One region of the Leuconostoc citreum genome, then DNA from elsewhere that is predicted to be linked to it. Evidence: riboswitches for the same ligand, from Rfam matches in the RefSeq annotation. Region 1 holds a riboswitch; each other region holds the start of a gene.

Region 1 (3,287 bases):
ATCTTGCTTATAAGTATCATGAAAATAAATGCCATGATGATTTGGATAGTTTTTTCCTGCTATCACACCATCTGTTATTTCTCGTGGATGTGACACATCGCCTGCTGTAAGAACATCAGCAATTGACACACCTTTGCCATCCACATTCCATGCACCTTCTGCCTGGTGTGCTGCGATAGCGCCACCCCACAGAAAATCGTGACTTAAAGTTTTCAAAATAAACCTCTTTTCTACAATAACTACTAGGAATGTTTTCTTGTAAGCGCTTACATTTATACCTATATATTATCATGTCAGTCATTTATATGTCAATCTATTCCCGTGTTGTTAACCCATGATACTAACCAAATTTAATCAATGCAATGCTAGCAACCATTAAGGCAATGCCAATAATTTGTACACGTGTAACATTTTGTTTTAACGATTGCCACCAGCCGAACTGAGCGACAACTATCGACCCAATGATTGAGCCACTTAAACTGAGCGTAACTGTCATACCAGCGCCCAATTTTGGTACAAGAAAAGCGGTTGAAAAAACAAATAAGGCACCTAAAATCCCACCTGTAAATAACCACACTGGTTGTTTAGTTATTCGCACTGTTTTTGGCCATAAACGCCTTTCTTTCAATAATACAACAATTAAAATGACCACTGTCCCAGAAAAGAAAGAAATCACAGCACTACCCACTACTGAGTGTAATAAATAGCCTAATCGCCCATTAATCGCTTGTTGTATGGCAGAAAATGCACCAACCAGAATGGCCCACATACGCCAGATATTTATATTAGTATCAGCACCCAATTGCTTTTTCTCGCGTTTTACCTCAAAACGATTAGCAAGAACAACAGCCACATAAATACCACCTAGTAACAAGAGAATACCAATAACCTTAGTTACCGTCAGTGTCCCAATTGGCATATTAAACAAGCCAAAAGTATCGATCACTACACCCATGATAACCTGACCAATAATCGGCAAGATAATGGTTTGAATGGCACCTAATTTCGGAAACATTAAAATATTTGACGTTAAAAAGATAACGCCCAATAAGCCACCAAACCATATCCACCATGGATTATTGGAGGCCACATTTATCAGGTTAACTTGTTGTTGTCCACTAACAAAATAAATAAGTATCAAAAAAAATGTTCCCACTGTAAAAGAAAGCAAGCTAGAACGCAAAGGTGATTTTAAAACAAAACCCAGTTTTGCGTTGATAGGACTTTGATTAGCTAATAAAAAACCTGCAAATAACCCAATAAAATACAACATAACCTACTACTCCCAAATATTCTCATGACTACTATAAAGTTAATTTATAAGTAGTCAGTATACGCGCCTTATACGATAAAGTAAATCCACAGCCAAGTAGTAATCATATCTCATTGTCCATTATCATATCTTATGCTAAAATGTCGAAGTACAGACAACGCAATTAACGTGTAATCTGGGGTGCCTTATTGGCTGAGAGATATACCCATATAACCTGATCTAGTTCATTCTAGCGTAGGAAGATTACGAAGCAATCAATAATTTTGTGTCATCATGCTTCAATATTTTGATGTGGGATTTCAATGTCGCTTATGGGAGGACTTCATTTAACATGTTCTATTGCACCATTTCAATGCATAGAACCCAAGGAGAAGTATGATGGTACAAATTAACGCAAGCATAGCTGTTCAAGTATTACCGATGACATCCGATAAATCCGATGTCATCCGTATAGTCGATCACGTTATTGATTATATTAATGACACACGCATTGCTTATCAGGTTGGCGCTTTCGAAACCACACTTGAAGGCGATTATGACCAACTGATGACTATTTTAAAGGCCTTACCACTTGTTGCGGCAGAAATAACCGATATTCCTGTTATGATTTACAGTAAAATTAATATGTCACCACATGGCAATGTATTAACAATTGCTGAAAAAACAGATAAGTATCGCTAACAAACATTAATAAAAAAAGCACACCGCAGAATAGGTGTGCTTTTTATTCGCTTTCAACCTTATCTAGGGCTGCTTGCGCTAAAAGATTCAAGTAGTTAAATGGTCTATCAAACCAAGGCTGGAATAGCATATCCACGAATGCTAAATCGGTCAATGTCATGCGATTTTGAATGGCAATTGAAGCAGCATTGGCAGACTGTGCAATGTCATATTTACTTTGCAATTGTACACCTAAAATACGGTGTGTTTGACGTTCCCATGTAATACTCATCAAAACTGGCTCCGTTGATGACATGAATTCTGGTCGGAAGTTATCTGTCATCGTGATGCTATCCGCATCGATTCCTAGTTCTTGCGCGTGGGCTGCAGTCAAGCCAGATGAAGCCATATTTAAATCATATAACTTTAGTCCGGATGTTGATTGCGTTCCCATATATTTAACTTTCGGTGACATAAGATTGTAGCCAATTAATGTTCCCTGACGTACTGCATTTGTCGCTAAGGGGATGTACGCATTCTCTCCTGTTGGATTATAATGCACCGCGACTGAATCACCAGCAGCAAAGACATCTGGATTACTTGTTTGCATGTAATCATTGACTAATAGCGCGCCATTGCCAGTCATACCTAGTTGTCCCGCAAACAATCCAGTATTTGGTTTGAAGCCAACCGACATCACAACTAAGTCAGCTGAAAAATTCCCGTCATTTGTTTTGACAATAACCGCATCATCTTGACTTTCAAAACTTTCAACCATTTTACCGGTTGCCACAGCCACACCATGAGATTGAAATAATTCAGCGACATTTTCAGTAAATTCGTGATCAAAATACCGGTTTAACACCGTTGGCTGGTTATCAATCAACGTCACTTCACGCCCCTTGACATTGAAAGCTTCGACTAATTCTGTGCCAATATAACCTCCGCCAATGATAACCACTCGCTTAATACGATCATCATTAGCATAATTAATTAAGGCTTTCGCATGCGTATAGTTTTTAGACAATACAATACGTTGATCTTCTATCCCAGCAATTGGCGGTATAATTGGCCAAGATCCAGTTGTCGCAACTAATTTATCATAACTTTCAACTGATGATACGCCTGTCACCAAGTTAGTGACTGATACTGTTTTATTAATGGTATCAACAGCAGTTACTTCATGGTTCATGTGAATATTAGCACCTGCTTCTTCAAGTATAGCAGGCGAAGAATAGAACAAATCATTGATTTCTTTTACTTCACCTTGTACTGTTAAAGCAATGCCACAAGAAAGAAACGACACATTATCATTTTTCTCATAAACATCAATTTCTACCCCGTTATTATGCTT
Region 2 (3,287 bases), 490 kb from region 1:
AATCACTTGTGCCACATAACGTCCTTCATAGTTACCCGTTGGGACAAGTTTTGGTACTGGTGAGCCGCCAACATCCCCGACAGCATAAACATGGGAATTACTGGTACGTAAGTGCTCATCAACAGGCAAATCGGCCACCTGACAAGCCACACCAGCTGCGGCCAAATTCATCTGATCAAAATTGCCAATACGTCCAGCCGTAACAAACACACGGTCTGTTTCAAATGTTGTTCCGTTGGTTAGTTTAACGACCAAGCGACCAGTTAAAGTCTTATCAATGCGGCACACAGTAGCATTAAAATACCATTCAATCCCTGTTTCCTGCATCTCTGTCATCAATTGTTGTACCAATATCTGATCAAATGCCCGCAAAGCAGTTTGCCCCTCAGTAACAATACGCGTGTGTGCACCAACCGTATTCGTAATTGTTGCAAATTCAACGCCCACAAAACCAGCCCCAATAAATGTCACGTCTTCTGGCATATTTGGCATGTTCAAAAAATCTTCTGAATTTTGTGTATAGCCTGATCCCGGAAAATTTAATGTCTGCGGTCGCTGACCCGTTGCAATAACCCAATCACTTGCTCTAATTGTATCCTTAGAATCTCCGACACGAACAGTATCTTCATTGATAAAGCTGGCATGACCATAAAAGCGCGCAATACCTGCTTGATCCAAACCACGAATTTTACGCGGTTGCACAGCATCAACATAACGCTGTTTGTGAGCCATTAAATCAGACCAATTAATTTGTGAATAGCCATGCAAACCTCGCGTTTGTAAGGCTTTTTGTCTTTTAATATTCTCAACTGCTGCAAGCAAAATTTTCTTAGGATCACAGCCGTAATTTGGGCAGGTTCCACCCCATAAGTATTGCTCTAAAATGACCACTTTTTTACCCAAAGCTTTTGCGGCAAAAGCGGCTGCAAGTCCTGCTGGACCAGCGCCAATAACACCAACTTCATACTGATATTCAACCATCATTTACCTCGTTACTTATATTATATCAGGCAATGTCAAGTCAATATACTGGTCGTTTTCATGAAAATAATTGCATATCTACACAATTTATGTTAAGTTTAACGTGTAGTTTTATATTTAACAATCTGGGGTGCCATTTGGCTGAGAAACACCCATTGAACCTGCTCTGGTTAGCACCAGCGAAGGGAGCATTGCGCTTTAGTGTGTATTTTAGCAAACGCATGGCTCATCTAATTGCCAGGCGTTTTTTATTTGCTAAAATTCAAGCATCAGCACACAATAACTGCACTTTGCCAGACATAAAATAGAAACTACAAAAAATTTTATGGAGGCATAACAATTATGCAAACTGTTTCAGAATCTAAACAACACCATTGGGCGCTACGCGATGTCTTACTGCTCGCTTTTGTTGCGGTGTTTATTGGCTTTATCTTTTGGGTCCTCGGCCCTGTTTATAATATACTAGCAGCTGCTTTGACACCCATGGGATTAGCCCCATTTGCTAACGATTTATTAATCGGGGGTTGGATGATGGCCGCGCCACTAGCCAGCATATTAATTCGTCAGGCTGGCGCTGGTGTATTAGGCGAGCTCTTTGCCTCAGCAGTCGAAATGTTGCTTGGTGGTCAATGGGGGGTTGCAACATTGCTCTCAGGCTTGGTTCAAGGTGTGGGTAGTGAAGCCGGATTTGCCGCTTTAGCTTATAAAGATTGGCATTGGCGAGGTATTTTCGCCTCAGCAATTACTGGTACAATTATCACTTTTATTTGGTCATTATTCCGTGATGGCTATGCTTCATATCATGTTGGTTTGTTGGTGGCCCTATTTATTACACGGTTCATTTCATTGTTTTTCTTTGGCGGTGTACTAGTTGTTGCTATTCAAAAATTAATTGAAAAATCAGGTGTCTTGCATCGTGGCTAATCTGGTTGTCAAACAGGTCAGTTTTGCTTATCAAGACACCACCGTACTCGAAAACGTCTCGATGACGTTGCGACCTGGTAGTCTCAATTTGCTAGTTGGACCTAGTGGTAGCGGCAAATCAACACTACTTAAATTAATTGCTGGTCTTTATCCAACATTTAGTGGTGGTAAACTGACAGGAGAACTAACACTTGACAACTATGCGATTCATGATATCGTCCCTTATCAACGCGTTGACCATATTGGTTATCTTTTCCAAAACCCAACCCGCCAGTTCGTGATGAAAACACCATTTGAAGAATTGCGTTTCAGTCTGGAAAATTTACAGCGTTCTCCTCAAATAATACCTAATCTTATTACGCAATCACTTGCACGTGTCGGTATGAAAGAATTTATCACGCATGACCTCATGACATTATCTGGTGGTGAAAAACAAAAGGTAGCCTTAGCAGCTATCTTAGCAGCAGACAGCGATTATCTATTACTCGATGAACCCTTTGCTAATGTAGACCCTCAATCACGGTTACAGCTCATTCATTTAATTAAGGATTATCAAAAACAAGGTAAAACCATTCTGATTGCTGATCATGATTGGAGTGGTTATGCTGATGTCATTGACGATATTTTTGTGATGTCTGATGGCCAACTCCATGTAGCAAATGCCGAAGAAAGCCATCATATTTTATCGCAGTTACCTATTGCCCCTGAAATTCATACAAAATTACCGGCAGCCCAGCCTGGTGATTTAGATCTCAAACAAGTCTCCCTATCAAATGGTGACAGACTACTACTAAATGAGACAAGTTTGTCTTTTCCTACAGCTAAACGCACCCTGATTACTGGACCAAATGGTGTAGGTAAATCGACTCTTTTTTCCGCGTTAGTCAAACTTTACCCTTATGGTGGTAAAATCAGCTACCAAGGCCAAGACATTGCTAAACGCCGTATTGCACAGCATGTACGTCAGGTTGCCCTGATCTTTCAAAATGCTGAACAACAATTTATTGCAATGACAATGGCAGAAGAACTCAAACAAGCGCAAGCTACCAGTCATTTCGCCAAACAATGGTCAGATGATGTCATTACTTCCACCTTGCAACGCTTAAATCTCAAACATGTTCGCGACCATATTGTTTATCAACTATCTGGTGGACAACAAAAAAAGCTGCAAGTTTTGTTGATGCTAATTACAGGTACCCCAGTGTTATTATTTGACGAACCGCTGGCCGGACTAGATGCTGAATCACAAAAACAACTATTAGACTTAATTGCCGAAGTAACCGATAAACAATCACAGACTGTTATCATGATTAGTCATCAACTGCATGCTGTAACGGATTGGTTTGACTATCATCTCGAATTCGAGCAACAACACTTAACAT
Region 3 (3,287 bases), 750 kb from region 1:
ATCAGACAGGCACAAAAAGATGCACAACGTTCCGGTCGAGGACAGTTGCCGGGAAGTATCCAGCAACGGATTGATGAAATTATGGTACCCAAACGTCATTGGCGAGCGATTTTACGTGCAGGATTAAGTGCTATACCTAATCGCCGTAAAACAACACGTGCACGATTTAACCGACGTCAAGCCTATCGTTTAGATTTGCCAGGAGAACTCAGTACTTATGCATTACAATTGATAATTTTTGTTGATAATTCTGCTTCGATATCTAATCACCAAGTGAGTATGATGTTGGCGCAAGTGGCACAGATTACGAAGCAGTTCGATGCAAATATACAAATATTTTCTTTTGATACAACAGTGCATGTTGTTAAGCGTATTAAACAATGGGTCAGACATGCAGGTGGGGGTACATCATTTCAATGTATCTTTGATATGCTTGTAGCAAAACACTATGAGCCAATGCGGACCGTTATCGTTATTTTAACCGATGGTGATGGTGAGCACACTGCTTTATCAACAAATTTTCATCAAGTATATTGGCTATTACCTCGTGGAAAGCGCTTAAGTATTAAGCAACCATTTGGAAAAATGATACCAATTGATTTGGCATAGGAGGTGAGGAAAATTTTAAGCGAACATATGGATAAAAAATTAGAGCCGATGGATTTACGTAGCTTTATTGATAAAGACAGTCGTTTCAGACGCGCCGAGGCAATATTGACAAATCAATGGGAGTCACTTTTATTAAATGATTCATGGGGCGTTAGTATGATGACGCAGGCTGATATAACCTTTGCGAAAAAGCTTGCTGCTGCCCATGTTATTAAACCTGAGGTTGATTTGACAACTTTTTCTGGTGTACAACACTTTATTTTATCTCATCAAGCACGTTTATCATCAAATGTCGTGAATGCGTTAAAGGAGCCATTCTTATGAAAATCAATTTAATTTTAACACCGGAACAAGAACCTGCAACATTACTTGCAATGCAAGCGCAACATGCAGACAACTTTTTTTATTTGGGTAAAGAGTCACAACTAGCTGGAACAAACGTCTTGTTGTTGGACGCTCCTGACTTGGTTGCGAAATTTCAGAGACCAATGTCTTTTGATAGTCGCATCGTTAAGTCGCCCATAGTTGGCGATGTGGTACATCAAATTGCTTTTCAAAGCAAAGAACATAACGATGAATTAATCAAGCAACTCGTGCCGAACCACGCAATTTTAGCGCAAAATAGTAATGGTAAAGCTGACTTCATGCTATGGACTTTTTGGCCGGATCACGATGCACTAGCTGATTTTTTAGCCAGTGATTTATTTGCACAAATGAAACACTTAATGAAAAACCCATATACTACAAGTTATAGTCGGGTGACCTCTGAATCACAATTATCATTGACGCAGCAAATGCGTGATTTTGATGATAAAACATGGTAAGCCTTAAATTGAATCTTGCATATCGTGTTAAGCTAGGTTACAATTATGCCATAAACTAAATAAACCTATCTGGGGTGCCTTTATTGGCTGAGAAATACCCATTGAACCTGATCGTGGTCATGCGCGCGAAGGGAGATACACTAATGGTACTAATAAAGCACGTTTTTTTGGTAGCCGTTACTTATTTCCAGCGTAAATAAGTAGCGGCTTTTTGATTGCTCATATGGTGGCATGCTAATAGGTAAAAGGAGTATGTTTTGGAGATAACAGTAAAATCGGGTAGCCATAAAACATTACGTCAAATCAGCATAGCTGGTGTGTTAACCGCACTATCGTTTGCAACGTCTAGTATTGTTGTATTACCTAATATGGCCCCTTTTCAACATTTTTTTAACGTTATTACAGCTGTACTATTAGGACCCTGGTATGCAATTGGTGTTGCCTTTTTAACAGGTGGCTTGCGGATGGTATTAGAAGGACGCCCAATTTTAGCTATTACAGGCGCGGTTTTTGGTGCAGCGCTAGCTGGTCTATTATATCGTCTAACGGACAACTACCTAGCCGCGGTTCTGGGTGAAATCGTTGGAACAGGCATTATTTCAGCTATTGTTTCCGCGCCAATAATGACTTGGCTTTATCATGTTAAAGTACCACATTTTTATTTTTATATACCGTTTTTTCTGCCAGCATCGGTTTTTGGTGCCATACTAGCTTATTTGTTTTTAAAAGCTGTGGCGGGCACAAAAATTTTGTCGCAATTGATTGGAGAATTAAAAATATGAAGTTATCAACATTAAAAGAAACAACACCTTTAGTATTTAATTATGCTAACTATGTGACACCGCAGTTTGTTGCAAATGCTGTTAATGTTATTGGTGGCTCGCCAATTATGGCACGAGAAGTGGCAGAGTTTTCGGATCTCGTTGCTGTCAGTGATGCCGTGGTAGTTAATACTGGTACCTGGCGACGAGCAGAGCTGCTTGAGACAGTAAAGCTGATACAAATTGCCAATCAAACAAAGACAGTAGTGGTTTTGGATCCTGTTGCGGTAGGTATACCGTCTAGAAGCGTTCCTGTTCAAGAGTTGCTCACAAATAGTAAAGTTGATATTATTCGTGGTAATGCTGCCGAAATTGCCTGGTTTGCTGGCATCGATTTTGCCAGTCATGGTATTGATGCCGTTGGATCAGGAAATATAGAGCAGATTGCACAGTTAGCTGCGAATAAAACCGGCGCAATTATTGCAATGAGTGGCCCTAGCGATGTTATTTCTGACGGTAAAACAACGCGTGTGCTACCAGTTAACGTACCATTACTAGCTAGCAATGTTGGTACGGGTGATGCATTATCAGCTATAATCGGAGCATTCAACGGTGATGAAATTTCTATGGACAACACTGTTCGTGCTATGGCTATGATGAAATTAGCTGGTTTAACAGCAAGCCACAAAGTAACCACACCTGGTTACTTTGCTAATCAGGTATTAGATGAATTATACTTATTATCAGAAAGCAAGCTTGAAACATTTATTGCAAAGGAGGTGAAAAAATATGAATGATACACCGCAGGCTATGACAATAGCTGGCACAGATTCAAGTGGTGGCGCAGGTATGACGGCAGACTTAAATACATTTTCAGCTCAAGGTGTTTATGGGGCAAATATTGTGGTGTCGGTGACGGCACAAAATACTTGTGGTGTTCAAAAAGTCCAAATGATTACACCAGATATGATTATGGCACAATTGTCAGCTGTTGCTGATGATTTGAAAATTCGTGCGGTGAAAACGGGCATGTTAGGCGATACGGCCACGGTTGAAACGGTGGCAAAAGCAATGACTAAATTTAACTTTGGGC

The links. A riboswitch is a leader RNA that binds a small molecule or an ion and turns the genes downstream of it on or off. The one in region 1 is predicted to bind thiamine pyrophosphate.
Region 2: linked by a shared signal. The riboswitch ahead of FGL72_RS00940 (ECF transporter S component) and the one ahead of FGL72_RS03340 (thiamine-binding protein) in region 1 are both predicted to bind thiamine pyrophosphate.
Region 3: linked by a shared signal. The riboswitch ahead of thiW (energy coupling factor transporter S component ThiW) and the one ahead of FGL72_RS03340 (thiamine-binding protein) in region 1 are both predicted to bind thiamine pyrophosphate.

What each region holds. Positions count from the first base shown of each region.
Region 1 is NZ_CP042410.1:673,471-676,757, reverse strand. Features, by position in the region: gene FGL72_RS03350 (6-phospho-beta-glucosidase) at 1-216, opposite strand, end outside; gene FGL72_RS03345 (DMT family transporter) at 341-1,273, opposite strand; TPP riboswitch at 1,440-1,531, shown strand; gene FGL72_RS03340 (thiamine-binding protein) at 1,661-1,954, shown strand; gene FGL72_RS03335 (FAD-dependent oxidoreductase) at 1,998-3,287, opposite strand, start outside.
Region 2 is NZ_CP042410.1:183,937-187,223, reverse strand. Features, by position in the region: gene FGL72_RS00945 (dihydrolipoyl dehydrogenase family protein) at 1-981, opposite strand, end outside; TPP riboswitch at 1,098-1,187, shown strand; gene FGL72_RS00940 (ECF transporter S component) at 1,324-1,905, shown strand; gene FGL72_RS00935 (ABC transporter ATP-binding protein) at 1,898-3,287, shown strand, end outside.
Region 3 is NZ_CP042410.1:1,420,670-1,423,956, reverse strand. Features, by position in the region: gene FGL72_RS07045 (vWA domain-containing protein) at 1-609, shown strand, start outside; gene FGL72_RS07040 (hypothetical protein) at 637-933, shown strand; gene FGL72_RS07035 (hypothetical protein) at 930-1,433, shown strand; TPP riboswitch at 1,494-1,584, shown strand; gene thiW (energy coupling factor transporter S component ThiW) at 1,691-2,215, shown strand; gene thiM (hydroxyethylthiazole kinase) at 2,212-2,991, shown strand; gene thiD (bifunctional hydroxymethylpyrimidine kinase/phosphomethylpyrimidine kinase) at 2,984-3,287, shown strand, end outside.